DNA from 4 places in the Chryseobacterium sp. KMC2 genome. Region 1 is predicted to be linked to each of the others. Evidence: riboswitches for the same ligand, from Rfam matches in the RefSeq annotation. Region 1 holds a riboswitch; each other region holds the start of a gene.

Region 1 (7,693 bases):
TATGATCAAATACAAGGACCTTGATCTTGAATTTGTAGGAGCGAGAAAGGAAAGTTATACTGAAAACAGCCGCAAGCCTGAAGTAGAAGGTGGAACATTAGAGGATGATCAGAAAAGAAGGGATTTTACCATCAACGCCATGGCCATTTCTTTAAATAAAGATAATTTCGGCGAACTGATTGATCCTTTTCATGGAATTGAGGATCTGGAAAAAGGAATTTTAAGAACTCCGCTAGAGCCTGCACAGACTTATTCTGATGACCCGTTGAGGATGATGAGAGCAGTAAGGTTTGCTTCTACATTACACTTTACCATTGAAGAAAATTCTCTGGAGGCTATCAAGCAGGAAGCCAAAAGAATTGAAATTGTTTCCATGGAAAGAATCATGGTGGAATTTAACAAAATCATGCTGTCTGAAAGACCTTCTGTAGGATTAAGTTTAATGGAACAAACAGGCCTTTTAAAACTTATTATTCCCGAGCTTATAGAGCTTAAGGGAGTGGAAGAAGTGGAAGGGCAGACTCACAAAGATAACTTTTACCATACCCTAGAAGTTGTAGACAATATTTCTGTGAATACAGATAATCTTTGGTTGCGTTGGTCAGCACTTCTTCACGATGTGGGAAAAGCTCCTACTAAAAAATTTGTTGAAGGAACAGGATGGACATTTCACGGACATGAATTCTTAGGTTCAAAAATGGTAAAAGCTCTTTTTCAAAGACTTAAATTACCTTTAGGAAGCGATATGAAGTATGTTCAGAAAATGGTAAAGCTTTCCTCCCGACCTATTGCCTTGATCACGGATGATGCATCTGATTCGGCATTAAGAAGATTGTTATTTGATGCCGGTGAAAACCTTGAAGATCTTTTTACTCTTTGTAAGGCCGATATCACCACAAAAAATTCTAAAAAGCAGGATAAGTTTAAAAAGAATTTCGAATATGTGGCTGTCAAAATCAAAGAAGTAGAGGAAAAGGATCAGGTCAGGAATTTTCAGCCTCCTATTACCGGAGAAGAGATCATGGAAATGTTCCAGCTTAAACCAGGCCGTGAAATCGGTATCTTAAAAGAGAAGGTAAAGGAAGCTATTCTTGAAGGAGAAATTCCTAATGAAAAAGACGAGGCAACAAAATTTGTGATTGCTGAAGCAGAAAAATTAGGATTAAAAATATAAGTTTAAATCATAAAACCCCGGGCTGGAAAGATTTCCAGCCCGGGGTTTTTATTTTAATATGTGAATCAAAATCGGCCGGCTCTATGAGACCGACCGAAAAAAAACACAAATGATGAAAAAATAAAATTTATGTATACAGGCCAAAGCCTTGTATGTTAGTTTTTATAGAAACCGTTTGTTCCGATTCCTGCTGTGAAGCTTCTCAGTAGAGTTCCATTGCTTGCACTGTAAACATTCACTTTACTGTCTGCTGAAAAACTTGCGTCTGAGGCAAAGATTCTGCCATCAATTACATCAAATCCATATACATTACCTGTAGCAGTCATAATAGGAGTTGTTGGTACAGCAGCAGCACCAATAGTCATTCCGTATATTTTGTTGGTATCTGTAATAAAATAGAATTTATTATCCTCTGCTCTAAGCTTCTGAACTTTAGGGATAGGAAGAGTTGTTGTTGTAAACGTTCCATCTGCAGTATTGATCTTATAGATATAAGAATTGGTATCCCCGGAAGCCAATGCATAAGCAGTTCCTTTATAAGAAATAAGATCTTTAATAATCCCGTTGGCAGGAAGAGTTACTGTTTGGCTCACTGTATTTGTAGACGGATTTACCACAGAGATAGTATATCCTGTTGCAATTGGATTCCAACTCGCGTCATATCCTGTACCATCAGTCTGTACAACAATTTTTCCTTCAGCTTCCACCACTTTTTCAGCAGCATTTGTAAAATCAATACTCTTTACATAAGAATTATCTCCTGTATTGTAAACATTCAGCTTTCTTTTATTAGTTGTAAAGTTGTTGTTGGTTACATAATATTGGTTTCCTGAGAAAGCGATATATCTTGCGCCATCAAGATTAGCGGTTACAGTAGCTTGTTTTTTGAAAGTATATCTGTTTACGATATCAATTTTATTGGGAACATTAGACACTAAATAAGCACGGTCTCCCTGAAAACCTATACTCTGAAGAACTTTCCCCAGAGGTTCACCATTGTTATTAGAAGCATAAATTTTGTCATACAGATTAGCAAGATTGCTGCTCACAAAAGAAACTTCAGCTGTAGTGGTTGTAAATCCGCCTTCATTGGAAATAAGCACTCCGGCTTCGTAAGTAACTGGCTGCTCTACAATGTCGCTATCGCTGCTACATGAAACATTGAAAAGTAACATGGAAGCAAACGCAAGAGGTAAAATTTTTCTGATATTCATATAATTAATTTATTTTAAAAATTGATAGTAAGGCTTATACTGTAATTTCGTCCGGGTAACGGATAGGAAAGCATCGTATAATAGGTTTCATTTAAAATATTATTTACTTTAAAACCGAGGGTATAATTTGTAAGAAATGTAGCTCCGGCACCGGCATTCATCACAAAATAAGGATCTAAAGCATCACTTCTTTTTTCATTGGAATCTGTATAGGTAAGCCCATTAAACATTCCCTGTACATATACCTTCACAAAATCATATTGGTAGTCTATACCTCCTGTAAATTTATGGAAAGGCACATACATCAGCTGTTTCTGAACATCAAGGTCTTTAGATTTTGTATAAGAATATCCAAGATTTGATTTCAACATATGCTTTCCAAACTTTTTCTCAAATTCCAGTTGCGACTCTACTCCATAAGACTCTACTCTATTGGTATTGGTCGCTCCGTAATATCCTGAAGCTGTTGGAAGCCACCGGATCATATCACGGATATTCATATAGTAAGGAGCTACAGATAATTTAAAGTCTCCTAATTTAAACTGATTTCTCCATTCAAACTGATAAGAAGTTTCAGGTTTTAAATCCAGATTTCCTCCTGGAGTCCAGTAAAGATCATTAAATGAAGGAGCTCTGAAGTTTCTTGAAATACTTAGCCCTACATCATACCATTTGTTGGCATTCCATTTTCCTGAAAAAGAAAATAAGACCGGCGAGCTGAAGTCTTCCACAAAGTCTTTCTTGATTCCGGTTTCAAACCTTAAGTCTTTGGTAGGAAAATAACGAAGTAATCCGGCAATAGATCCAGCATTTCTACTGATATCACCTATTTTTGAACTTCCTTCGCCCTTACCTTTATTCACTTGAAATTCCCCGATAATATTGATATTCCATTTTGAATTGAGGAAGTAATTGAAATCATTTTTTAAAATATAATTCTTTCCGGCACCTCCACTGGTTTCTGGTCCTGCAATATCTCCAAAATACTGAAAATTTTCTTCAGTATAAGCTGCTTTAAATGAATTGCTGAAACGCGTAGTATTCCAATCCCAGGCCATCAGGTTTCTGAAATTCTGGGTATGGTACTTTGTCTTGGTTTCCAGGTCACCAAAACGAACAGGATAATGTTGCTTTCCGTTAAAAGTCTCTGATATCCATGATATCTGATGATGGGGAGCAATTTTATAAGCTGCTGCTATATTGAAATTGGTATTATAGTATTTTCCGTTGTCATTCGTATACCTCTTTCCGCCCGCTTCTTCTACTTCATAATCATTCTGGCTTATTGAATGGCTTCCGGAAACTTTAAAGCTGAACTTATCATTGCTGTAAGAACCTTTAACAACATTATTATAAGTATTAAAAGATGCAAATTCTGAAAACAGAGCAGCATGGAACCCTTTATTAAAATCAAGGCTGTTATTCAAATGAATACTTCCCCCGATGGCACCACTGCCGTAAATGACACTACCTCCACCAGGTTTAATTCCGATCTGGTCATATCCAAACAAGGCTATATTATTGACATCCCCTTGTCCTAAAAAACTGGAGTTAATATTAATTCCATTCCATACAAAAGCAGTCTGCTGGGCGGTAGTTCCCCTGAAAGAAGGTGAAGAAACAGCACCCCGTCCATTTTCTTTGATATAGACTGAAGATTGAAATCTCAGTAATTCGGAAAGGTTAGTTGAGTTTTTTTCAGCATCTTCATTGGTAATATTCGTTACGTGATGGAAGAGCTTTACTTTGTTCATCTGGCTGTCGAATATATAAATAGTATCTAAGGCCTTCTCTTGTCCAAAAAGAAAGCAGCCATAAGACGAAAAAAGCAGTACTAAAGATCTTTTTATATCCATACTAATTTACTCTTCCTCCGAAAGCAATATATATTTTGATTATTATTCTGGCAGGTCTCCTGACTTTCGCCTTCTGTACCTTCCCGTTTTTACACAGTGGTTTTTTACAGAAACTTTTGTTGCGATTTACAGTTGCGGGGACAGTCCGGGAGTTCCACCCGATTCCCTTTTCATTCCAATATATTGGAAACCATAATTTTTGCAAAGATAGCTTTTTAAATGTATTAGACAAAAAGTGAAATACCGGGTGAAAAATGAAGGCGTATGAATAAGGTGTAGAAAAATTCAAACATAGAAACCCTTTATAAAACCTGACCTTTATGAATACTATAAAAATAAAAGCTGCCTCCAATAGTTGAAGGCAGCCACTTATATATACTGATGTTATTTAATTATTTACCCATCACTTCTGTAATTGGATTTCCAACATTTCCACTTGGGAACTGAATCTTCAATAAAGAAGAAACCGTAGGTGCAATATCTGTCATATGGTATTCTTTATTGCTTTCCCCATGCTGAACTCCCCAACCCATAAAAATCAATGGAATATGGGAATCATAAGAGTTCCAAACACTGTGTGTAGTTCCTGTTTTAGAATAAGGAGGAAGCATAGAGTCATGAGAGATTAACTGAATATCTCCACTTCTCTGTCTGTTGATCCCATTGATGATTCTTTGTTTGATAGGCTCCGGAATGCTGGCTTCCTGAACTCTGTCTACAGAAACAGCATATAAAACAGTAGGGTCTTTTTCAAGCTCTTTTACCGCAAAGTTTCTCACATCATCCAGTTCAAGTTTAGCATCTGTCAATACTTTTCTATCAAAATATACCTGATAATTGTCTATAGCATTGATTAAATTATCAGCCCCAAATTTTTCTTTCAGTTTCTGATTAAGATTTTTTTCCATTCCTTCTCCAAAAAAGCCTGTAGTAATTTTATGCTCTTTAAGGAATCCTACAGAATGAGCTCCTCCGTGGTCAGCTGAAAGAAAAACAGTATACTGCCCTTTTCCTACTTTTGAATCCAGGTAGCTGAAAAACTGAGCCAAATCCTGATCCAGTCTGATATAAACATCTTCAACCTCAATAGAATTCGGTCCATATTTATGACCGGCATAATCTGTAGAAGCCAAATTGATAGCTAAGAAGTCTGTAATATTGTCTCCACCCAACTGCTCTCCTTCTACAGAAGCTTCAGCCAGTTTTAATGTCAATGTATTTCCAAAAGGAGTATAACGGATATTATCTTTCTTTGTCTGATAATCTTTCGCCAGATTGGTATATGGGAATGTAGGTGTTTTTGCACTTCCCAATAGACCTTCCCATGAAGAATTGTCAGGTGAACTTTCTGTATACTGATTGATTGGAAGTAAGGTATTCCAACCGTTAGCCACCAATTTTTCAGGTAAATTCTGAGCATTGAATGATTGGATCCATTGTGGAAGCTCCTTCATATACCATGTGCTTGTAATAAAGTTCCCGGTACTGTCGTCAAACCAGAAAGCTCCGTTCGGCGTATGTCCTGCCGGAAGAATAGAAGCACGGTCTTTCAGAGAAACTCCTATTACCTTACCCTGGAAGTTCGTTGCCAGCCTCAACTCGTCGGTTACTGTGGTAGACCATAGATTTTTTGGAGAGTGGCTTCCTGTTTTAGTATTGGTAGTTCCTACCGGCTGAACGCTGTCATCTGCCGTACAGTACACTCCTTTACCTGTTTCCTTATCTGTCCAGTCGTTTCCTGCAATTCCGTGGATGGCAGGTACAGACCCGGTATAGATACATGTATGCCCCAAAGCGGTAATCGTAGGAACATAAGGAATATGTACATTATTTAAAGAATATCCTGTATTCAGCAACCTTTTGAAACCGTCATTTCCATATTTACCATAAAAACGGTATAAATAATCCCAACGCATTTGGTCTACTACCAAACCTACTACTAATTTCGGTCTTTCCAGTTGAGTATTTTTGTTCTTCTGCGCATTGATTGTAACTACGGACAAAACAGCAGCTGCCGCAATTGAAATTTTCCTAAGCATCCAAGTAAATTTTTATTGACCACAAATTTAAGGGTTTTGAATGTTTTGGAGTGTGAAATTTTATTTAATTTTGATCAATATTCAATTCACCAATCAATTCATCCATGATTTTAGGAGTATACTGGTATTTTAAATTTCCTGAAAATTTATATCATTTCAAATTTTTCAGCTTCATGCAGGGATATGGTGGTCATACCGATAGTCTTGCCGAACTGGAGACAAAAGTTCAGGTGGATGATATTAAAAATTTCCTCAACAGACTGGAAATTTTGAAAGCAAAATTCCCTCAAACCTATTTACAGCTAAAAATCAATGGCAATCAGGTGATGATTACCATCGGAGACGATCAGCTTTTTGATTATTACTTTCAGTTAGCTGCTGAAATGGAAGAGCTACTGACAGATCAAAATGCAGTACTTTTGGATGAACATATTCCTTTTGAAGTTCAGTATACCAAAAACTATGATCCGGAAAGAGAAATATTCTGGACTATAGAACATCGGTTTATTCAGATGACAGGTTCTGACTTCAGGCAGAATAACGCTGAAAATTTTTCAATAAGAATTGACTGTAACCTTCCTCTGGTATGCAAAAAAGATTGTATTAGTGATTTAGCTGCAATATGCCGTGAAGAAAACCTCAGCGTATTTTATTACCACGATTTCGACTTTAATGATCAGTGTAATCTGATGCTCTTCTTTACCAATGGCAGACAGTATAAAGACCAGAGTATAGACGTTGATATTAATTCCTTTGGAACGAAAATAAGGGAACTTAGCCAAAAATACCCGTTTCGCTTCGGTCATTTTGGAGGTATGAAATATTATCCGCTGAATGGGCCTCATATCGAACTCATGGTAGATGAAGACTATATTATTAAGAAAAAATAATTTTATCCAACAATTGTTAAACCTATACTATGATCAAATTTAAATATGTCATCCTGTATGTAGAAGAGGTAGAAAAATCAATGAATTTCTACAAAAATACTTTTGATACAGAAATAAAATTCATCACTCCAGAAAAGGACTATGGTGAGCTGATAACCGGAGAAACTACTATTTCTTTTGCATCGATCAGTCTGGCCAGTTCCAATTTAAAAGAAGGTTTTTTATCCTCGAAATCGGAAACTAAACCTTTCGGGATAGAACTGGGTTTTATTACAGATAATGTGGAAACATTGGTAGAAAAAGCCGTTAAAAATGGTGCCATTCTATATGAGAATATTACAGTAAAACCCTGGGGACAAAAAACAGCTTACATCAAAGATTTGGATAATTATCTGGTAGAGATCTGCACCGAAATGTCATAAACTTCCTATTAAAATTATCTTATGGAAATAAAAAAACTGGAAAAGCTCACCAACAATCCCACCACAAATTGGGGGCACAATGGCTATACTACGGATAC
Region 2 (7,693 bases), on a different contig from region 1:
CTCATATCCTACTTCCGCCGTTTGCCGGTCTTCAGAGAATTTCCAAAGGCAAATGGTTCCGATAAGGTTCTTTTGGTCTTTATAAGAAATTCCCCAGAAAATGATCTCTTTATCCTGAGTTCTTTTCCTGATGCTTAAAATAAATTCTAAAGCGTCATAGTTGGTCTTGGGTGAATTCCTTTTAACATATTGATTGATCAGTTCATTGCTCCGGATCCGTAAAATATCTTCTACGTGACTTTCATTGATTTCCTTTAAAATTAATCGTTCGGTTTCCAGTTTCATCCTTCAAATGTATTAAACTCGTCATCAATTAAAAACTTTTTGTCCGGAAAACCTTTCTGATTCTCCATTGTGAATTTCTCAAATTAGCTCATTTTCAAATTACCACCGTATGACATTCACATTTTCTCACTAAATTTGCAGTGTGTATATAGATAAAGAAGATTTAGACGAATTAGAGTTTCCGCAATTACTCGCGGAAATCTCCCCCCTTGCGTATTCTCCGAAAACACGAGAGAAAATTCTTCAACTTCGTCCGATGGAAATAGACGAGGCAGAACTTTCATTGAAAAAAACGTCAGAATATCTGTCGAGTTTTGAAAGTTCAAATGCAATTCCGTTTGATGAATATGAAGATATTGAAAATGAGCTGAAATTAATGCTGATTGAAAATTACCGTCTTGAAAACAGTGCTTTCATTAAAATCAAAACCATCACGGAACAAATCGGAAGGCTTCAGAAGTTCTTCCCTACCATGCCGGAAACCTTCCCTACCCTTATAGAAGATGTTTCTGTACTGGAGTTTAAGAAAGAGATCATTGAGAAGGTAGATAAAGTTTTCAACCGTTTTGGTGAAGTAAAAAGTGAGGCTTCTCCCGCTTTAAAAGGACTGAGAACAGAAATCCAGCATGCTAAAAAAGCCATTCAGGAAAATTTCAACCGTGCCCTTACCACGTATGGACAAAGTGATTTTTTGGACGATATCCGGGAGACCATTATTGATGATCAAAGAGTTCTTGCTGTAAAATCGGGATTTAAAAAGAGAGTTGCCGGCAGAACATTAGGGATTTCAAAAACAGGTTCCATTACGTATATTCAGCCGGACAGTGTTGTAAAACATTATTTCAAACTTCGGGAAAGTGAAGAGGAAGAAAAAAAAGAAATAGACAGGGTTCTCAGAAAACTTACTGGTGAGCTGGCAGAATTTCAACCTCAGCTTTGGAGGTACCAGATTTATATTTTTGATCTTGACCTTACAAGAGCTAAAGCAAAGTTTGCAGACTTAATTAACGGGGTATTACCAAAAATTAACCGCCATAAGACCTTAAAACTAAGGGATGCTTTCCATCCTTTATTATGGCTAAGAAATAAGGTAGAAAACAAAACAATCTATCCTCAAACTCTGGCTTTAACGGAACACAACAGAATTATCTGTATTTCCGGCCCGAATGCGGGAGGAAAATCAATTACGTTAAAAACAGTTGGATTATTACAGCTGATGATTCAGAGTGGTATTCTGGTTCCTGTTCATCCGAAGTCTGAAATGTTTTTCTTTGAGAAAATGATGACCGATATCGGTGATAACCAGTCCATTGAAAACCATCTATCCACCTATTCATCGAGATTAAAAAAAATGTCCGGAATCATCCGCGAGGCTGATGCGAATACTCTTTTACTGATTGATGAGTTTGGAACAGGTTCTGATCCGGAATTGGGAGGTGCTTTGGCTGAAAGTTTCATGGAGTATTTCTACGACAAGAAAAGTTTTGCGATTATTACCACTCACTATACCAACATTAAGCTGGTGATAGAACAGCTTCCCAATGCTGAAAATGCAGCTATGCTGTTTAATGAAGAAACCCTTGAACCCATGTATAAATTGGAAGTGGGACAAGCGGGAAGTTCATTCACATTCGAAGTTGCTGAGAAAAATAGAATTCCAAGATTCATTATTCATTCTGCAAAGAAAAAAGTGGAACATGATATTGTGAATCTTGATAAGACCATTGTGAAGCTGCAGCAGGAAAAATTTGAGGTTGAAAAACTAAAATCTGACCTTGCGGAAAGAAAAGAGTCTGTAGAAGATAAGCGTGATAACCTTCAGAAGCTGAATGAGCAGCTTCAGCAAAAGCTCTTTAATTTCCAGAAGCTCTATGAAGAGGAACACCGTAAACTTCAGTTTGGAAACAAAATTGAGGCATTCATAGACAGCTATACAAAAGGGAAATCAAGGAAGGATGTTGTAAAGGACTTTGTAAAGCTTCTGGAACAGGAAAAGTTCAGGAAAATAGGTGCTGACAAAGACGAATCAAAACGTCTTCAGGTGGTCAAAAGGAAGATTACCCAACAGCTTAAAAAGGAAGATGTGATTGAAAAGATTGCCGAAACCAATGAAAAACTGGAGGAGAAACGTAAAAGTGACCGTGCTGTTTGGATGAAAATAGGGCAACGTGTCCGCATCACAGGAAGTACCAGTGTAGGGACCATTGAAAAAATATCCCGAAACAAAGTAATTGTCAATTACGGAACTTTCAAAACGACCATTGACGCGGAGGAACTTGAAAGAATTTAATCAATTGGAGAATGCGTTAATTTGAGAATTTGAAAATTAATCTAAAATAACTAATGGAGAGCATCATGAGATGCTCTCTTTCTTTTTGTACGTTTACCTAAAAAATAAGCTTAAACATCTGATACCTTTTTTCAACAAGAAAATCAGGTATTTCAGACTCTCATTTAAAAAAAATACAAGATTTAAAAGAACTGCAACAGTATAATTATCTTCCGAAAAGCATTTAATTTATATATTTGGGGATCAAAAATTTATTATAATGATTTCAGTAGGCAAAGCATTCTATCTATCTGCATTTAGTATTTTCTCTTTAGCATTCGTTAAAGGGCAGAATAAAGTTCCTTTTGGAGTGGTAAAAGCTGAAGAAGGATATGCCAATGTACGTGTACATAAGGATAATTACAGGAAGATTGTAGATAAGATCCGTATGCGTAAAGGGGATGTTTTTGTTTATGTAAAGCCGGCACCGGGAGAAACGGAGTGGATATGGATCAAATATCCTGAAAAACAGGATGAGGAAAAGCCTTTTGTAAGGTATGAAACTCTTGAAAAAGAAGGAATGGTAAATAAAGAGCGTATCGCTTATATTGATCAGCTTCCTCAGTATACACCTTCGAAATCCAAGAATGGGAAATCACTGATTTTTACTGATAATTCTGATCCTAAAATCCCTACGGCACAAAGAAGTAAAGTAGTTATTGATATTTACCCATCCAATGCCGGATACCGTAAAAAGGAGAAAGATGCTGACGGAAAACTCCTTACTATTGACAAGGTGAAACCATGGGGAATCGGTAATGATCTTCCTGAAGGCATGACTGAAATTAAATCAATCAGGGTTCAGCAACCCGGCAGAGGTTCTGTTTTTGTACGGGAAGCCATCAAAAACATGTTTCAGCCTACCATGGATTTCAATAATGTAGCGGTAACCTCTTTAGACAACGACAATATCTTTCTTTATATGATCAATGGTTCAGGAGAATACAGATATACAAGTCTTTGGACTATAAAAAAAGGAAGAGTGATCAGTCAGATTATTTATCATAATCCGGAATAAATTCATTATTTTTGCCCCCGAAAAAGTTTAACGCTTATTCATCATAGAAATAGGTTCTGCTTAACCGCAGATTAAAAAGGGAATCGTGTGAAAATCACGAACTGTCGCGCAACTGTAAGTAACTGAAGTCTTTTATTAAAGATCCACTGTGCGAGGCATGGGAAGGGGATAAAAGATGTTACGAGTCAGGAGACCTGCCTTTTTCTTAAACAAAAAACTTTCGCGATATGAAGTTTATTGATCTGATGGATTTTTTCAGGAATTTCTTAGGTTCCTGGTATTATTCTGTTGTTTGATAATATTTCATTTCGCTTTAATTAATAATGAAATATGACTACAGAAGAAAGAATTGAAGCATCCGAAACCAGAATATTTAAAGCGGTTTTCCCTAACACAACAAATCATTATGATACCCTTTTTGGTGGTACGGCTATGCAGCTGATGGATGAAGTAGCTTTCATTACTGCTACCCGATTTGCAAGAAAAAGAGTGGTCACTGTAAGCAGTGATAAAATTGACTTTAAAAAACCTATTCCTGCCGGAACTATCGTTGAGCTGATCGGAAAGGTTGCCTACGTTGGAAAAACCAGTATGAAGGTCAATGTAGAGATCTACACGGAACAAATGTATTCCTATGAAAGAGAAAAAGCAATCATTGGTGATTTTACTTTTGTTGCCATTGACGAATTCAAAAAACCAATCCAAATCCTATAATTATAAAGTTTCGGGCGGCCAAAGGCCGCCCGAAACTATTTTAGAATAAAAGCTTAGCGCTTTTATTTGATTACTTTTCCGGTTTCCACATTTCTGGTCAATAACAGTTCAAAAGCCTCCCCCATCTCATCAGAAGCTCTGCAGATGGCATTTTCAAGCATATTTCTAATCTGCTTTTCCGTAACTCCAGCTTCTGTCCAGCTTTTTCCTGAGGTATATGAATTCAGGATAAAAGGAATAATTCTGTCGATAGCACAAGCGAAAATAGCATCCGGTGTTTTTTCCTCTTCAAATTCTATCCATAAATTGAAAAACTCCGAACGTAATGGCTCGTCTAAGATTCCAAATATCTTTTGGGCAGAAACTTTTTCTCTTTCAAACTTTCCGACCATTGCTTTTTCATCAAAAAGGAAAGTATCTCCTGCCTCAATTTCAACCAGGTCATGGATAGAAAGCATTCTGATAACTCTCAGCAAATCAATGTCAGCACGGTTTTTTGCATAAGGATATAAAATCTGTGCAAGAATAACGATCTGCCATGAATGTTCTGCAGTATTCTCTCTTCTCGAATCATCTGCATTATAATTTCTTCTCTGTACATTTTTCAAAGCATCTACTGCCAGGATAAAATCAATCTCTTTCTGAATCTTCATTATGTTACTTATCTATTATATTGATTTGCCGGATACACCTTGGTTTTGGTCACCCATTTATTATTTATTTTTTCTTTGGTCATCACTTTTACACGGTCTTCATTGGTCATATCCTCTTCCCTCTCCAATACCTTTTCTAATCCCTTATTAGGAATTACTCTATATTCCGTAGTAAAAATCATGCAACATCCGGATTTTCCTGTGGCAACAAGACGTTTGCGCTTAGCATCTACCCCAAATAATCCAAAATAACTGGAACCGATTTCCGTAAGTTCCTCACTTTTCACAAAAGCCATTCTCGTACTATTGAATACATAGACATCATAGGATGCACTGCTGTAATTTCCTTTATTTCCATTTCTGACAGCGATATCTTCTGTTCCGTCAAAATTAAAGTCATCAATAATAAAAGGGCTTTCTTCATTGGTAAGCTGGATCATTTTTCCAGGCATCAATTTTTGACCCTCCTTTACATAAAATACAAGATCTTCGGAAGTTAAAGTCTGAACTTTAGTGTTCTTGTTGTCATATAATTCTATTGTTCCTTTGTCTTTACATTGCTCATCAAAGCAATTTTCACTATTGATGATGACATCATAATTCTTTGATGCATTTTTTACTTCAAACTGATATTGTCCAAAACATAAAGGGCCCAACAGAAGACATGCAGATACACTTCTGTAATAATTCAAAATTTTCATAGTAATAGCAAATGGATTTAGGTGTTTTTTTATAAAATCTTACAACAAAAATACGAATCATAACCTCGACTTCAAAATATCTTTGCCATACAACAACAATGAATTTGATTCAAAACCGAGTATATAATGTCACTCTTTTTTTAAGAAATTCTAAAGAAATACCCCTTTTATCCATTCTCATTTTTTCAGTTTATCTGCATTTATTTAAAATTTTCGGCACTATTTTTACCTTATTCCATTTTTGATCAATTTTAAATTAAAATTTATAATATTGATTTACAGTATATTAAATATTTTATTTTAAAAATTTCACTACTTTGTATTGCATATTACCATTTTAATTACATATCTTTGTAATGTAAAATCGGAATAAGCTCATCTAGCTAGGAGCAATATTCTAAAATATAACTAATTAACAAAAACTTATCAAAGATGAATACCGAAAATACCAAAGCGCAAATGCGAAAAGGAATTCTGGAATTCTGTATTCTAAGTCTCATCAATCATCGCGAAATGTATGTTTCCGATCTGATAGATGAACTGAAAAAAGGAAAACTGGATGTTGTGGAAGGAACCCTCTACCCACTTCTGACAAGGCTTAAAAATGGAGAGTTTCTCTCTTACAGATGGGAAGAATCTACAGGAGGTCCACCCAGAAAATATTATCAGATTACTGAAAAAGGAAAACTTTTCCTGAATGAATTACAAAATACCTGGAATGAGCTGACAGCGTCAGTAAGCCAAATCACTCAACAACATTAAAAACAAAGCTATGAACAAGACACTCTCAATAGGACTCGCAGGTTTTTCTTTTACGATAGAAGAACACGCATATATAAAGCTCAGCGATTACCTGAACGCTCTTAGAAGCTCACTGGATGCTTCGGAAGTAGATGAGGTAATGCACGACATAGAAATAAGAATGGTAGAAATCTTCAGAGATTCTCTGGGAAAACGTGAAGTGATTAATGATACTGATGTAGAAAAAGTAATCGCACAGATCGGAACTCCGGAAAAAATCGAAGAACAGGAAGAGGCTTATTTTTCTGAAAAATCAACAAATAAAAACAACTATTCCGGTTCCAACTTTACGGATAAAAAACAATTGTTCCGTGATCCTGAGAAACAAAAGGTTGCAGGAGTTTGTGCAGGGTTAGCCCAGTATGTAGGAATGGATATTACGGCTATGAGAGCCATCTGGTTAGGAATTTTCGTCTTAGGAATCTTTACCGCGGCTATTTCTTCTTCATTGATCGGACTTTTATATGTAATCCTTTGGATCGTTCTTCCAAAAGCTGAAACAGCAGCAGATTTTCTGAAAATGCAGGGAAAGCCTATGAACTTCGACAATCTTAAAAATGAGTCTAATAAATTAGTACAGTTTGCTAATGAATCTACTCAGAGGGTCGGAGAAATATATAACGAGAACAAGCCTTATATCAACAACGCAGGAAGCGGAGCCTGGAATATACTGAAGTATATCGTAGGCGGAATCTTTGTGCTGATGGCTGTGGGAAGTATCATTGGAGTATTTGTAGTCTTTGGACTTTTTGGAATGGATACAGATTTCCCTGGTGCCAATCAAATCAGATTCTATATGGATGATAATGGTCTTGATAAGGTATTAGCAGCTATAATGGTTATCGGAAGCTTAATCCCGGCTATTCTTTTTAGCTTATTAAGTATTAAAATATTCTCTCCAAAAACTAAGCTGAGAAATATCGGATGGGTAATAGGTGGATTATTTCTTCTATTGATCGGATTAGGAACTTACTTTGGATTAAGTATGGCAAAGAAAAACCTGATCTACAAAGGAAGCAAAGAGGATACAGAGAATGTGGCTATCAATACCAATTCTGACACCGTTTATGTAGATGTAAAACAGGTAAGTATTCCACAAAACTTCAAAGCTTATGATGATGATATTTATTCTGATAAGAGATTCGTTTATGAAGAGGATTATATTTCTGTAGATGTAACAAGAAAACCGGAT
Region 3 (7,693 bases), on a different contig from region 1:
GATTGTACTGGTTACCGGAACTGGATCGGATGGGAATGCCACTCCGAATATCCATACGGCCAATCAAATGGTGAAATTTGTGGATAACCTTGGCGGAAACGGATCCGGTGATATTTCAGGAATGTTTTCAGTGACTGGTGTTGAAAACTAGATTCATCTCTGTTGTAATGAAAAAAGGAGTAAGCATTTTAGCTATTTTTATATTGTTAATATCTTGTAATAACGATAATTATGAGCCTGTTTCTTATGATAATCCTCAAGTATCACTCAATATTCCTTTTGGCTTTCCGGAACTAAATAATTCGGTGAAATCTAATGTGCCTACAAAATATGGAGTAGAGCTGGGGGAGAAGTTATTTCAGGATAAAAGACTCAGTGCAGATAATTCCATATCCTGTTCCAGCTGTCACATTCAGGGAAATGCTTTTGCCGATAACAATGCTCAGGCGGTAGGTATTGAGAATAGACTAGGCTTACGGAATGTACCAGCTATTCAGAACATGATGTTCTTGAATTTTTATAATTGGGACGGGAATATTCTTCAACTGGAAAATCAACCGCTGGTTCCTATTATCACTCATGAAGAAATGGGATCTTCTATTTTGGAGGTGATTGGCAAAATAAAGACTGATCTTATGTATAGAGATTTATTCAGAAAGGCATTTGGAGATGAAACCGTTACTGCGGAAAGAATTTATAAAAGTATTGCACAATACGAGTATACACTGATTTCTGCCAATAGTAAATACGACAGAGTAAAAAGAAATGAAGGAGAGGTTTTTACAGAAAACGAAGCTCAGGGATATCAGACCTTTCAGCAAAAATGTGCAAGCTGTCATAGTACAGAACTTTTTACCGATCAGAGCTTTAGAAATATCGGATTTCCTGTGAATCCCAATCCCAATGAGGCCGGACGTGGAAGAGTGACAGGTCTTCCGGGAGATTATATGAGCTTTCGGGTGCCTTCATTACGAAATGTAGAATATACAGCTCCTTATGGAAGTTTTGGACAGTTTCCTACTTTAAGAGCCGTTCTTGATTATTTTGATAAAGGTGTTTTGGATGCCGATAATCTTGATCCGGTCTTTAAAAACAATGGAAATAAAATTCCTCTCTCAGAGCAGGAAAAGACCAATCTTATCTTATTTATGAAAACCCTGAGCGATCGTGAATTTGCAAAAAAATAAGTATAGATAAGAGCAAAACAATTCAACATAATTGATGACTGAAGTTCATCAAAGATCCCGTTAGAAAATAACGGGATTTTTCATGTTTATGTATTGATAATCATTTTATTCTGCGTTGTATTGTATCTAACCGGAATTTTATATCTTTGCCGAAATTTGGCGAGCCGTAAAAAGCTCTTAAAAGGGAATCCGGTGAGAATCCGGAACAGACCCGCTGCTGTAAGCTCCGTACCAAAGTTTTTGAAGATTATATCCACTGTTTTTTAATGGGAAGGATTTCAAAAATGGAGTAAGTCAGAAGACCTGCCAGAATAAATAAACGTTTGACGCTTTCGTGGAATAAAGCTTTAGGACTACAATGATTCTGTGCAGTACATGCTGTGCTTTGTCATTGCTTTCTAATATCCATTAGCGTCATCATTATCCCTGAATGAGCTAATGGTGGCAAAACTGACTACATCTCAACTTCATAAAGTTGTTTTCACAATATTTGTGTTAACATCACAATTCTTGTTTTCTCAAACAAAGAAAAAAGACACCTTAAAGGAAGAAGCTATTAAGGCGGTCAATATTTACAAAAAGAACTTTAAAGAAATCGTTCCTGCTCAGGTATTGCAGGGAGAAGAGCTTGAAAGACTGAACAGCCACTCTGTGGCAGATGCCTTACGGTATTTTTCCGGTGTTCAGATCAAGGACTACGGCGGAATAGGGGGGCTCAAGACCATTAATATCCGAAGTATGGGAAGCCAGCACGTAGGGGTTTTTTATGATGGCATTCAATTGGGAAATGCTCAGAACGGTCTTGTGGATCTGGGGAGATATTCTTTGGATGATCTGGAAGAAATATCATTGTACAACGGTCAGAAAAGTGAGATATTTCAGCCCGCCAGGGATTTCGGATCATCAGGTTCTATTTATTTGCAGCCTAAAACACCTGTTTTTACCGGAACACGAAAAACAAATCTTGTTTTGAGGGCAAAAAGTGCATCAATTGATTTATTCAATCCTTCTTTCCGTTTAGAACAGAAACTATCACCAAGAATTTCTGCAAGTTTTAGTGCTGAATTTCTGCAAAGTGATGGTATTTACAGATACCGGTATGTAAAAAAATACCCTAACGGAGAGCCTGCCTATGATACAATAGCTAAAAGAAGAGACTCTGATATTAAAGCCAAACGTTTTGAAACCTCTTTGAATGGTACTTTAAATAATGGAAGCTGGAATATCCGCGGATATGGCTATATTTCCAATCGGGGTGTTCCTGCTCCTGTTGTGAATAGCCGTTTTGACGGGCGAGGGGCAAGAATGTTTGATGAGAATTATTTTGTACAGGCCAACCTGAGGAAAAAGCTTTTCCCTAAATTCGAAACTCAGCTTAAAGCAAAATTTGCTTATGATTATACCCGTTTTCTTGATACGGTACAGTCTCAGTTGGTTAAATATTCAGATAATACCTACATTCAAAGGGAACTGTATATTTCATCTTCCAATTTATATACAGTGAATTCCCATTGGGACATTAGCTTGAGTGGAGATTTCCAATACAATAATCTGGATGCAGATCTGTATCAGTTTTCTTATCCTACCCGGTATACCACATTGGTAGCTTTGGCTACGACCTATCAATGGAACAGGTTTAAAGTTTTAGGAAGTCTGTTAGGTACTTTTACTTTTGAAGAAGTGGAACGAAATAAAAGACCTGAGGACAGAAGTGAATGGACTCCTGCTATTTTTATGAGCTACCAGCCGGCTATTGTTCCGGAGCTTACTTTTAGAGCTTTCTATAAAAAGATTTTCAGACTTCCCACCTTCAATGATCTTTATTATACGAATATTGGAAGTACTTTTCTGAAACCGGAGTTTACGACGCAGTATGATTTAGGGTTTACCTATCAGAAGAAATATAATCATCCTGTCTTTAAAGCTTTTTATGCCAAGGTAGATGGTTATTACAACCGGGTAAAAGATAAAATTGTTGCAGCACCCACAGGAAATATGTTCCGCTGGATGATGATGAACCTTGGGTTGGTTGACATCATAGGTACAGATGTAAATGTCCAGGCTGAAATGATGTGGGGCAAAGTAAAAATTAAACCGTTGCTTTCTTATACCTATCAAAGTGCAAAAGATATCAGTAATCCCGGAGATGATATAAGCCCGGGGGATACTTTTTATAAAAAACAGATCCCTTATACCCCTTGGCACAGTGGGTCTTTTACGCTGATGGCGGATTACCGTGACTGGAATTTCAATTACAGTGTGATCTATGTTGGGGAACGCTATGACGGGCAGCAGGATAATATTCAGTACAATTTTGTTCAGCCCTGGTATACCCATGATTTATCCGTTCAGAAAAAATTCGACTACTCAGGACATCAGTTTAAACTGAGTCTTGAAATGAATAATATTTTCAATCAATATTATGATGTGGTCAGAAACTATCCCATGCCGGGAAGAAATTTTAAAATTACTTTAAACTTCACCTTATGAGAAAAATAAACTTCTGTCTTCTCCTCTTCATATTGGTTTTTCTTGTGGCCTGCCGTACCGATGATATTATCGTCCGTCAGGAAGTGGTAGAAGGGTTGGCAGCACCGGAAAATACTGCCATTAAAGGCTTTTACGTATTGAATGAAGGGAATATGGGAAGCAATAAATGTACCCTTGACTTTTTCGATTATACCAAAGGAACTTACTATCGGAATATCTATGCCGAGGTGAACCCTAATGTGATCAAAGAATTGGGGGACGTAGGAAATGATATTAAAATTTATGGTAGTAAGCTGTATATCGTAGTCAATGTTTCCAATAAAATTGAAGTGCTGGATGCTAAAACAGCTAAACGGATAACATCTATTCCCTTACAGAACTGCAGATATATAACATTTAAAAACGGAAAAGGTTATGCCAGCAGTTATGCAGGGCCTGTAGATGTCAATCCTAATGCACCTAAAGGGAAAATAGTGGAAATCGATACAGCTTCCCTGTCTATACAGCGTCAGGCTACAGTAGGATACCAGCCTGAGGAAATAGAAATTGTAGGAGATCAGCTTTTTGTTGCTAATTCCGGAGGCTATATGGCTCCAAATTACGACAGAACAGTTTCCATAATCGATTTAAATAGTTTTACAGAAACAAGAAAAATAGATGTCGCTATTAACCTCCACCGGCTTAAAAAAGACAATTATGGTGATCTGTATGTAAGCTCCCGGGGAGATTATTACTCGGTACCCTCCAGTTTATATCTAATTGATGCTGCAACGGGGATGATAAAAAAAGATTTCCATATTGCGGTAAGTGAGATGACGATTGTCAATGATAAACTTTATTTCTATGGAAATGAATTCAATTACAATACCCATACCTCTCAAAAAACATTCGGGATTATTGATGTAAAAACAGAACAGATTATTTCTAACAGGATTTTTGATAAGGAATATGAAAATGCCATTAAAACCCCTTACGGAATTGCTGTAAACCCAATTACAGAGGATGTTTATATTACTGATGCCCGAAACTACGTTGCAATGGGTTTTGTGTACTGTTTCGATAAAAATGGCCATTTCAAATGGAAAACCGAGGGAGGAAATATCCCTGCCCATTTTACTTTTCTCTATAAATAATTAAACTGATAAACATGAAGATCAAAACTTTTACCTATTTAAAAACAGGGTTTTTATCATTTCTTCTCATAGGAATGATAGCCTGTAAGCATGATGATGAGGAAAATTTTGTATTTAACGGGTTGGATGACTCTTATACTATCGAACGTTTTGAAGTTCTGAGTATTCCTACCAATATTTCAGGAAACTTTACCTGGAGTGTGAAAGACTCCATTATTTCTCAAAGTTCAGAACTTGAATTTATCAGTCCGGTAGTCGCTACCTATCCATTGACACTTAAGATAGAGAATAATGGAAATGTTCATACCTATCATTCTAAAATAGTGGTAGAAAAGGAAACGGCTACCTACAGCAAATATATAGCTAAGGTTTTTGATTATCGTCCTGCTCCCGGACAGTTTATGAATAAGATTCCCGAATATGAACCGGGAAATACAGCTGAAAATATGCTTCAGAAAGCGAGAGAATCTTTGATAGGTTCCAGTTTTCAAGAAATAAGTCTTGGGGGGTTCGGAGGCTATGTCGTTTTTGGATTTGATCATACGATTCCCAATCTGAATGGAAGAGATTTTAAAATCCTCGGAAATGCCTTCTTTGGAAATGCCGCAGCTGACCCGCGTTCAGGATCCTGTGAACCAGGAATCATTGTCGTGGCCTACGACAGAAACAAAAACGGAAAACCTGATGATAATGAATGGTACGAAATTGCAGGAAGTGAGCATTTTAAAAATACAACAGTAAAGGATTATAGCATAACGTATTTCAAGCCTAATGAGAATAAGCCTCCTGTTCCTGGAAATTTGGGCTGGCAAGTTGATACAGAATACATCAAGTGGCAGGATAATCTGGGAAATAATGGATTTAAAACAAAGAATATGTTCCACTTACAAAGCTATTATCCTTTATGGTTTTCCGAGGCTTCTTACAGTTTTAAGGGTACTAAGCTTAAAGACAATTATTATGATCAAAGCGGAACGGGTTCTTATTGGGTAGGAAAATCATATGAATTTGGTTATGCAGACAACGCTCCAAATAAAGATGATGCTTCCAATATTGATATTTCCTGGGCGGTAGACAGGAACGGAAGATACGTAAAACTTCCGGGTATCGACTTTGTGAAAGTATACACAGGAATCAATCAGGAAGCCGGATGGGTAGGAGAAGTTTCTACAGAAGTTTCAGGAGCTTATGATTTATACTTTAAATAACAGTAGACAATACAATAAATTTTAAATTAATAGAAATGAAAAAGTTTTATCTTTTTACTCTGCTTTTTCTATTTGCATTTTTCACGAATGCACAGATAAAAGTCCAGGGGGTTCTCCGAAATGACATTCAGGGAACGGAAACAAGTCAGCTAAGAGCAGCTGTAGCACCATCAATCAGTTTTTCCGATATTAAGTATTGGGTAGGAACCGGTACAAACGAAGCTGCTTTTGTGGTACAATGGAATGATAGTAAAAATCCGGATGCCCTGGTTTGGGGATTCAGATGGAACGGAACGGCTACAGGTGCAGATATGATCAAAGCAATTGCTAAAGAAGATCATAGACTTTTCACATTACTTTACCAGGGAACACCACAGGGAACGGCAGTTGGAGGTTTTGGTTTCGATCTTGACGGACAAAATCTCAATGCCCTGTATTATAACGGAAATACAGCATCCCCGATTTCTCCGGTAAACGGAATCGTTAATACCACTGCATATAATTTTGATAATTATACCGGAGTGGATGCTAATGACCATTGGCAGTCCGGATGGGCAACTAAAGGATACTGGTCTTATTGGATAAAAAATCCTGCAAGTGCTAATTTTGGATACTCCGGTGTAGGAGCTTCTTCCCGTACCCTACAAAATGGTTCTTGGGATGTATGGAATTTCAATCCTTCGTTCACTTCAGTTCCCATTTCTTCTACGATGACCCCGGTTTCTCCTTATGTTGCTTCTGCGGGCCTTATGAGTCTGATGAACCCTACTAATCGTCTGAATCCGACAAGTTTTACTGAGGGCTTCTTTATCGTTAACGAAGAATGGTTCGGTCATACAAACGGATCAGTAAACTTCATAGATAATAACGGGCAGATCAATTACCGTGTATACAGTGCAGTCAATAACAACCATGCTTTTGGAGCCACTACCCAATTTGGAACAATTTATGGGGATAAGTTTTACTTTGTATCAAAGCAGGAGGCAGACCCTGGAGATGTACAATATACACCCGGAGGAAGGCTGGTAGTTGCTAATGCACAAACCATGCAAAAAATAGCCAGTTTTAACGATATCGGAGGTGGTGATGGAAGATCATTTGTAGGAGTAAATGAGCATAAAGGATATATCGGGGCTTCCAATGGAGTCTATTTATTTAATATTGACAACCTTCAGGTTGGGGGCTTAATTCCAGGTACGGCAGGTACAGGAGGTCCTTACAGTGATCAGATGGGAAACATGATACGTACTTCACAATATGTATTTGCAGTAAAACAGGGAGAAGGTATTTTAGTCATTGATCCTAAAACCGACACCCTTGTTACGACCATTACCGGAGACTTCTATTCTGTTACTCAGGCTAAAGACGGAAGTATCTGGGCCATTAAGAACCAGGCGGTAGTAAATATCCATCCTACTACTTTTGCCGTTCAGGCTTATGCTATTCCTACCACAACATATCCAGATCCTTGGGGAGCATGGAATGCAGGAAGTTTTTCAGCAAGCAACACAGAAAATACACTCTACTGGTTTATATCTGCAGGGTGGGGTTCAGGAAACAGAATTGTTAAATTTGATGTGACGGCTAAAACCTTTAATGAAAATTTTATTACCATTCCGGGACAGACAGGAACTTATAAGCAGACTCCTTATGGAGCAGGATTACGTGTAAATCC
Region 4 (7,693 bases), on a different contig from region 1:
AGGATTGAAAACCACAGCTGTAAAAAAGGGCAATACCTATATCATCAATGGAACAAAGGCCTTTATTTCCGGAGCCGGAGAAAGCGATATCCTGATTGTAATGGCCCGTACAGGAGATCCCGGTTCAAAAGGAATCAGTGCTTTTATTGTACCTGCCAATACAAAAGGAATCAGCTTCGGAGAAAAAGAAAAAAAACTGGGCTGGAATACCCAGCCTACACGTTTTGTATTCCTGGATCATGTAGAAGTAGAAGAGAAGTATCTTTTGGGAGAACCTGGAGAAGGTTTTAAAATTGCCCTGAAAGGACTGGATGGGGGCAGGATAAACATTGGAAGCTGCTCAGTAGGAGCCGCACAGGGCGCTATCAATCAGGCTCAGCAGTATATGCATGAAAGGCAGCAGTTTGGAAAATCATTGGCTCAGTTTCAATCGCTTCAGTTTAAAATTGCCGATATGGTAACAGATCTTGTTGCTGCCCGCCAAATGGTTCATCTGGCTGCTTTTAAACTGGATTCCAAAGACCCGAATGCTACAACCTATTGTGCTATGGCCAAAAGATTAGCAACAGATATGTGTTTTAATATCTGTAATGAAGCTATTCAGGTCCTGGGAGGGTATGGCTGCACACAGGATTTCCCTGTAGAAAGACTGATGCGGGATGCCAGAATCCATCAGGTAGTGGAGGGAACCAATGAAATTATGAAACTGGTAATCTCCAGAAAGATTTTAGAAGTAGGAGCAACCCTACAAATCAGATAGTTATAACAGATAAAAACGGAAAGCTGAAACCGGATAATAATCTACATCTGTTTTAACATTTCAGCCCATAAAATTTTTAAAGTTCAATTTTCAATTCAATACAATGAGCTTAGTACTAACAGAAATAAAAAACAAAGTCGGGATCATCACTTTAAATTCCGAAAAAACACTGAATTCCCTGTCATTACCTATGATTGAAGAATTACAGAGCATTCTGACAGATTGGAAAACATCCGATCAGGTAGTCTGTCTTTTTCTTCAGGGTGCCGGTGAAAAAGCTTTATGTGCAGGGGGAGATGTACGGAAGCTCTATGATTCTATTATGGCACAAAGAGCTATTGACCCTACGGAAGTCCCTAAAGACTGCTACGATTTCTTTTCAAAAGAGTATCAGGTAGATTACGACATCCATACCTATCCAAAGCCTGTAATAGTCTGGGGAAGCGGTATTGTAATGGGTGGCGGTATCGGTCTGATGGTAGGAGCTTCCCATCGTATCGTCACCGAAAAAAGTAAACTGGCCATGCCCGAAATTACCATTGGCCTGTATCCGGATGTAGGAGGTACCTGGTTTTTGAATAAAATGCCTTCTGCCTTTGGAATATATTTAGGCTTAACCGGGGCAAGATTAGATGGTGCAGACTGCAAATATTTAGGACTGGCAGATTATTATATGGAATCCTCTTCAAAAGAAGATATTATAAACGCTCTGAAACAGGCAGACTGGACAAATAATCCTTATCAAACAGTTTCCGATATTTTAAATACGATCTCGGAAAATACAGATATTCCTGAATCCCAGGCTGCTTTACATCATGAATTTATCCAGAATTTTGAAGGAGTAGATGCTGTAGAGGAATTCGGTGATCTGATAAGGAATTATCCTGAAAAAGATGACTGGATCAATACAGGATTAAAAAGTTTTACCGCAGGATCTCCAAGTTCGGCACACATTATTTTCAGACAATTGAAACAAGGTAAGCACCTGAGCCTGGAAGAGGTCTTCCAATCTGAATTGAACCTTTCATGTCAATGTTGCATCCACCCGGATTTTACAGAAGGAGTAAGGGCTTTATTGGTGGATAAAGATCAGTCTCCCCAGTGGCAGCCCGCCACTTTAAATGATATTACCACAGAATGGATAGACAGCTATTTTGCGGAATTAAAAGTGGAGGACTTTCAATCTTTATCCTGATTAGACATAAACATCTGCCTTATCTGCACAATCTGCTAAAGGTAAAAAACATATAGGTTTTGGCTAACGCCATACTATCTCACTTCTATTCAAATAATAATTGATTACACCTTTTCTAATCTCAAATCTCTAACATCTAATTCAAAAAAAATCATGTCAAATATAGCATTCATCGGTTTAGGAAATATGGGGGGCCCTATGGCTGCCAATCTTATCAGGAAAGGTCATACCGTTACAGGTTTTGATCTTTCGGAAACAGCATTAAAGGCATTGGAATCAGCTGGTGGTCAGACGGCCGGATCAGCTTTAGATGCTGCAAAATCCGCAGACGTAATTATCTCGATGTTACCTTCAGGAAAACATGTTGCAGAACTCTATTCTGAGGACTTCATCAGTACTCTGAAACCGAATACATTATTGATTGACAGCAGTACTATTGATGCTGTTACAGCCCGCTCAGTTGCGACATTGGCCATTTCAAAAGGGTGCAAAATGATAGATGCTCCCGTTTCCGGGGGTACCGGTGGGGCACAGGCAGGAACATTGACCTTTATTGTGGGTGGTAAGCAGGAAGATTATGAAAAAGCCCGACCGATCTTGAAATGTATGGGACAAAATATATTTCATGCCGGAGAATCCGGAGCCGGACAGGTCGCTAAAATATGTAATAATATGCTGCTAGCCATTCATATGATTGGCACCTCAGAAGCGATCAACCTGGGAGTGAAACATGGTCTGGACCCCAAAATATTAAGTGAAATCATGCAGAAAAGTTCCGGTAAAAACTGGTCTTTAGAAGTATATAACCCATATCCCGGTGTGATGGAAAATGCTCCAGCTTCCAGAGCCTATTCAGGAGGCTTTGCCGTAGATCTGATGGCTAAAGATTTAGGCCTTGCCGCAGAAGCTGGATTGGAAACTAAAACCTCTACACCATTAGGGAATACCGCACTGAACTTATACAGAATCTGGAGTGAAACAGGACATGGGAAAACAGATTTCTCCAGTATTCTTCAATTTTTAAATGGAAAAGGGAATATTGAAAATTAAAACAGCCATTCACCCTCTATTTTCATTCCCAATATTTAACCTTTAAATTTCAACGTAAAACAATGAGTTTTGAAACATTAATATATCACCAGGAAGGCCATATCGGAACACTAACGATCAACAGGCCACAAGCTTTGAATGCTTTGAATGAAACAGTTTTAAAAGAACTTACTTCATTTACGGAACAAATACAATCAGACCGGAATATAAGAGTCTTAATCATTACCGGGTCCGGGGATAAAGCTTTTGTTGCAGGAGCTGATATCAAAGCCATGCAGGGGATGAGTCCCAAAGAAGCAGAAGACTTTTCAATGGTGGCACAGACGGCATTTAATGCTGTTGAAAACCTGCCATTTGCAGTGATTGCAGCCGTAAATGGATTTGCCCTGGGCGGTGGTTGTGAGCTGGCATTATCCTGCGATATTATTTTAGCAAGCGGAAAAGCGAAATTCGGGTTACCGGAAGTTACATTGGGCTTATTACCATGTTTTGGGGGTACCCAGCGTCTTCCAAGAGCAATAGGCTTATATAAAGCCAGGGAAATGGTTTTCTCAGGAGACTTTTATTCCGCGGAAGCCTGCAAAGATTTCGGTTTTGTTAACCATGTTTTTGCACCCGAAGAATTACTGAATGAAGCTCTAAAGCTGGCTAAAACCATTGCATCAAGAGGTCCAGTGGCTGTTGCAAAAGCAAAACAGTCTTTAAATACAGGATCTGAACTTCATATCTCTGAAGGATTAAAACAAGAAGCGGCTTTATTCGGAGCATTATTTACCACACAGGACCATAGCGAAGGCATAGGGGCATTTATAGAAAAAAGAACCCCTGATTTCCAGGGAAATTAATACGATCGAATATAGAAAAGTTCGACCGCCCTTTTTAATCTGGTCAGGATGAGGATGTCTGAAAATTTTTGTACATCCTCATCTTTTTGTATCAGATCGTTAGTCCATGGGTATTTTTCACTTCTGCCATTACAAATGTACTATGTGTGCTTCCGATAGAATCTACAGATCCCAGTGTATTGAATACAAAATCCTGATAATGTTTCATATCCCGGACCTGAACTTTCAGCAGGAAATCAAAATCTCCCGAAATATTATAACATTCTGCCACTTCTTCTATATCCATAATTTCATTAACGAAATCATACCCTACAGAACGGTCATGAATTTTCAGTTTGATCTGGCAGAAAACGGTAAAACCCCGGTTAAGCTTATCAGGATCAAGAACTGCAGCATATTTTTTCACATAGCCTTCCTGTTCCAGACGTTTCACCCTTTCAAAAACAGGAGAAGGAGAAAGGTTAACTTCTTTGGCAAGCTCTTTAACGGTAAGTTTTGCATTTTTCTGAAGTAGTCTCAGCAGCTGTATATCTTTGGTATCGAGATGTTCCACAGGATATTATTCTTTTTTAGTATTAATTTTTATCAAAGTTACAGAATTATATTCTTTTAAAATAGAACTATAAAGACATATTTTCTTTATTTCAAATCAATATTTGTTCATTTATTCTGTATGTGTAATTTTACACAAAATTAAAATCTTCTATCAATACAGATAGTCAGTATAATTAATAAAGAATAGTTCTTTACAATACTTCATCAAACAGGAGAGGTTTTACGTAAGGTAAATTAATAGGGAATCGTGTGCAAATCACGAGCTGTCGCGCAACTGTAAGTAACACACCAAAGGTTTCTGTCCTTGTGATCCACTGCCTGAAAGCGGGAAGGACGACAGAAACTGTTACAAGTCAGGAGACCTGCCTTTACTCAATTGACAATGCTTTCGCGGTCTGAAGCTTTGGGTCATACAGATGATATATTTTTTAGTACGTTTTTCTCAGAGTAAAACGGGATTATCAGGTATGTCATTATTTTCCCAAAAATAGATACCGGCAAAAGCATTACGAAGCATTCAAAGAGCTTTTAAAAATAAGTTTAATTAAAAGTTTAAAAAATGCAAACGCACATTCTAGGCTATCCGCGAATTGGTAGCAAAAGAGAACTCAAAAAAGCCTGCGAGCAATATTGGTCAGGTAAAATTCTTTTGGAAGAACTTCTTACTACGGGAAGGAATATCTGCAATCACAATTGGAATATTCAGAAGGAGGCAGGGATAGACCTTATCCCATGTAATGATTTTTCCTATTATGATCAGGTACTGGATATGAGCTTAATTGTAGGAGCTATTCCGGTACGTTATCATGAAGTAGCCCTTAAAAAAAATAATTCAGAACTGGATCTGTACTTTGCGATGGCAAGAGGATACCAGAAAGACGGACTGGATATCACGGCCATGGAAATGACCAAATGGTTTGATACCAATTATCATTATATTGTTCCAGAATTTTATAAAAATCAGCAGTTTAAACTGACTTCCGACAAAATATTCAACGAGTTTGCGGGAGCTAAACAAGCTGGAATTAATGCCAAGCCGGTACTCATCGGGCTTGTTTCTTACCTTCTTTTAGGAAAAGAAAAGGAAGAAGGATTTGATAAACTGGATCTTGCAAAAAATCTTCTTCCGGTATACACCGAAATCATAACAAAACTTCAGGATCAGGGTGCCCAATGGATTCAGTTTGATGAACCGTTTTTAACCTTAGATATAACGGAGAAAGCCAAAGAAACCTATCAGTACGTTTATCAGGAACTTAGAAAGCAGTTTCCAAAACTGAAATTCATCATCGCAACCTATTTCGACGGATTGAAAGACAATGCATCTCTTGCTGTGTCACTTCCTGCAGACGTTCTGCATATAGACCTGGTGAGAAATCCTGAGCAGCTGGAAGATATTTTAAATGCTATTCCTGAAAACCTAAGCCTGTCATTAGGAGTGGTAGACGGAAGAAATATCTGGAAAAACAACTATGAAAAGTCTTTGACTTTCATTAAAAAAGCTACTGAAAAACTGGGTACAGAAAGAATTTTTGTGGCTCCGTCATGTTCATTACTTCATTCGCCTTGTGATCTGGATTTTGAAACGGCCCTTCAGCCTGAAATTAAAAACTGGCTGTCTTTTGCAAAACAAAAAGTGAAAGAAGTCGTAAGTCTTAAAGCTCTTGCTTCAGGAACTGAGGATGAAAGTATCCTTGCAGATTTTGAAGACAATAAAAAGGCTGTTGCCAGCAGAAAAACATCTTCTCTTATTCATAATGATAAAGTGAAACAAAGAGTGGCTGCCGTAACTGAAGAAGATGCTCAGCGAAAGAATTCATTTAGAATCCGTAAAGAAAAGCAGCAGGAATCATTACAGCTTCCGCTATTCCCAACCACCACTATAGGCTCATTCCCGCAAACTACTGAAGTAAGAAGCTGGAGGGCCCAGTTTAAGAAAGGAGATCTTAGTGCAGAACAATACGATGCTTTATTGAAAGAGGAAACTCAGAGAACCATCCGTTGGCAGGAAGAAATAGGAATTGATGTCCTTGTTCACGGAGAATTTGAACGTAATGACATGGTAGAATACTTCGGGGAAAAACTTGAAGGATTTATTTTCACTAAAAATGGCTGGGTACAGAGCTATGGAAGCCGTTGTGTAAAACCACCCGTTATTTTCGGAGATATTTCCCGTCCTGATCCAATGACTGTATACTGGTCTCAATATGCGCAATCCCAAACCAGTAAATGGGTAAAAGGAATGCTGACCGGTCCTGTTACCATATTACAATGGTCTTTTGTACGGGATGATCAGCCCCGTGCCGAGACTTGTAAGCAGATTGCTTTGGCGATCCGTGATGAAGTAGTGGATCTTGAAAAAGCAGGAATCCGGATTATCCAGATTGATGAGCCTGCCATCAGAGAAGGTCTTCCATTGAGAAAAACAGAATGGCAAAACTACCTGAAATGGGCTGTAGAAGCCTTCAGAATCTCAGCAAGTGGAGTAGAAGATGCTACCCAGATCCATACCCATATGTGCTATTCTGAATTTAATGATATTATTAAAAATATTGCCGATATGGATGCAGATGTCATTACGATAGAATGTTCGAGATCTCAAATGGAACTTTTAAATGCTTTTGCAGATTTTAAATATCCAAACGAAATAGGTCCCGGAGTTTATGACATCCACTCTCCAAGGGTTCCTTCTAAAGAAGAAATGATTGAGCTTTTAAGGAAAGCTCAAAATGTAATTCCAGCCAGCCAGTTATGGGTAAATCCTGACTGTGGCCTGAAAACAAGACATTGGGAAGAAACTGAAAAAGCTTTAATTGCAATGGTAGCTGCTGCTAAAGAAGCTTCAGCAGCCTATGCATAATCATCGCTTGTTCCAATATCATCATGAAAAAGCATCTCCAGGGATGCTTTTTCTTTGTTTAAGCATGCGCGCATCTCGGACAGATTCCGCTGATGATAAAGTTATACTCCTGAGCTATAAAATTCTCAGGTAAACTAATTTCAGGTATAGCATTTTCAATACAGGTAACAGAATGGCATTCTTTACAATTGAAATGAACGTGATTGTGAAAATGCTGTTCGTGAGTACATTTCCCACTACACTTAGCAAAATTCACAACTCCGTCAATATTGACGATCTTATGAATAGCACCTTCATTTTCAAGTCTTTCCAAAACCCGGTAAATGGTAACTCTGTTACACAAATCCCCTAGTTTCTTCTGAATATCAGAGTGGGTAAGTGCCACCTCAGAATCGTTGATAAGGTTCAAAATCTCAGTTTTGGCATGG

The links. Region 1 has a riboswitch for cobalamin ahead of JML65_RS07740 (TonB-dependent receptor plug domain-containing protein). Riboswitches for the same ligand answer to the same signal wherever they lie in the genome.
Region 2: it holds a riboswitch for cobalamin, as region 1 does, so the genes downstream of both, JML65_RS18080 (acyl-CoA thioesterase) here and JML65_RS07740 (TonB-dependent receptor plug domain-containing protein) in region 1, are expected to answer to the same signal.
Region 3: it holds a riboswitch for cobalamin, as region 1 does, so the genes downstream of both, JML65_RS04980 (TonB-dependent receptor plug domain-containing protein) here and JML65_RS07740 (TonB-dependent receptor plug domain-containing protein) in region 1, are expected to answer to the same signal.
Region 4: it holds a riboswitch for cobalamin, as region 1 does, so the genes downstream of both, metE (5-methyltetrahydropteroyltriglutamate--homocysteine S-methyltransferase) here and JML65_RS07740 (TonB-dependent receptor plug domain-containing protein) in region 1, are expected to answer to the same signal.

Annotation. Positions count from the first base shown of each region.
Region 1 covers NZ_JAESIT010000005.1:140,697-148,389, reverse strand. Annotated here, with positions in the region: gene JML65_RS07750 (CCA tRNA nucleotidyltransferase) at 1-1,174, shown strand, start outside; gene JML65_RS07745 (hypothetical protein) at 1,330-2,388, opposite strand; gene JML65_RS07740 (TonB-dependent receptor plug domain-containing protein) at 2,403-4,244, opposite strand; cobalamin riboswitch at 4,276-4,454, opposite strand; gene pafA (alkaline phosphatase PafA) at 4,637-6,283, opposite strand; gene JML65_RS07730 (hypothetical protein) at 6,388-7,173, shown strand; gene JML65_RS07725 (VOC family protein) at 7,203-7,595, shown strand; gene JML65_RS07720 (GNAT family N-acetyltransferase) at 7,617-7,693, shown strand, end outside.
Region 2 covers NZ_JAESIT010000017.1:65,022-72,714, reverse strand. Annotated here, with positions in the region: gene JML65_RS18095 (GNAT family N-acetyltransferase) at 1-285, opposite strand, end outside; gene JML65_RS18090 (endonuclease MutS2) at 428-2,575, shown strand; gene JML65_RS18085 (hypothetical protein) at 2,835-3,632, shown strand; cobalamin riboswitch at 3,667-3,849, shown strand; gene JML65_RS18080 (acyl-CoA thioesterase) at 3,963-4,346, shown strand; gene JML65_RS18075 (HD domain-containing protein) at 4,409-4,999, opposite strand; gene JML65_RS18070 (XAC2610-related protein) at 5,008-5,700, opposite strand; gene JML65_RS18065 (PadR family transcriptional regulator) at 6,133-6,462, shown strand; gene JML65_RS18060 (PspC domain-containing protein) at 6,473-7,693, shown strand, end outside.
Region 3 covers NZ_JAESIT010000003.1:202,325-210,017, forward strand. Annotated here, with positions in the region: gene JML65_RS04970 (MbnP family protein) at 1-151, shown strand, start outside; gene JML65_RS04975 (cytochrome-c peroxidase) at 168-1,187, shown strand; cobalamin riboswitch at 1,328-1,513, shown strand; gene JML65_RS04980 (TonB-dependent receptor plug domain-containing protein) at 1,698-3,677, shown strand; gene JML65_RS04985 (YncE family protein) at 3,674-4,810, shown strand; gene JML65_RS04990 (hypothetical protein) at 4,825-6,018, shown strand; gene JML65_RS04995 (DUF5074 domain-containing protein) at 6,054-7,693, shown strand, end outside.
Region 4 covers NZ_JAESIT010000006.1:222,776-230,468, forward strand. Annotated here, with positions in the region: gene JML65_RS09380 (acyl-CoA dehydrogenase family protein) at 1-760, shown strand, start outside; gene JML65_RS09385 (enoyl-CoA hydratase/isomerase family protein) at 864-1,955, shown strand; gene mmsB (3-hydroxyisobutyrate dehydrogenase) at 2,109-3,005, shown strand; gene JML65_RS09395 (enoyl-CoA hydratase/isomerase family protein) at 3,068-3,850, shown strand; gene JML65_RS09400 (Lrp/AsnC family transcriptional regulator) at 3,942-4,403, opposite strand; cobalamin riboswitch at 4,604-4,790, shown strand; gene metE (5-methyltetrahydropteroyltriglutamate--homocysteine S-methyltransferase) at 4,965-7,265, shown strand; gene JML65_RS09410 (Fur family transcriptional regulator) at 7,324-7,693, opposite strand, start outside.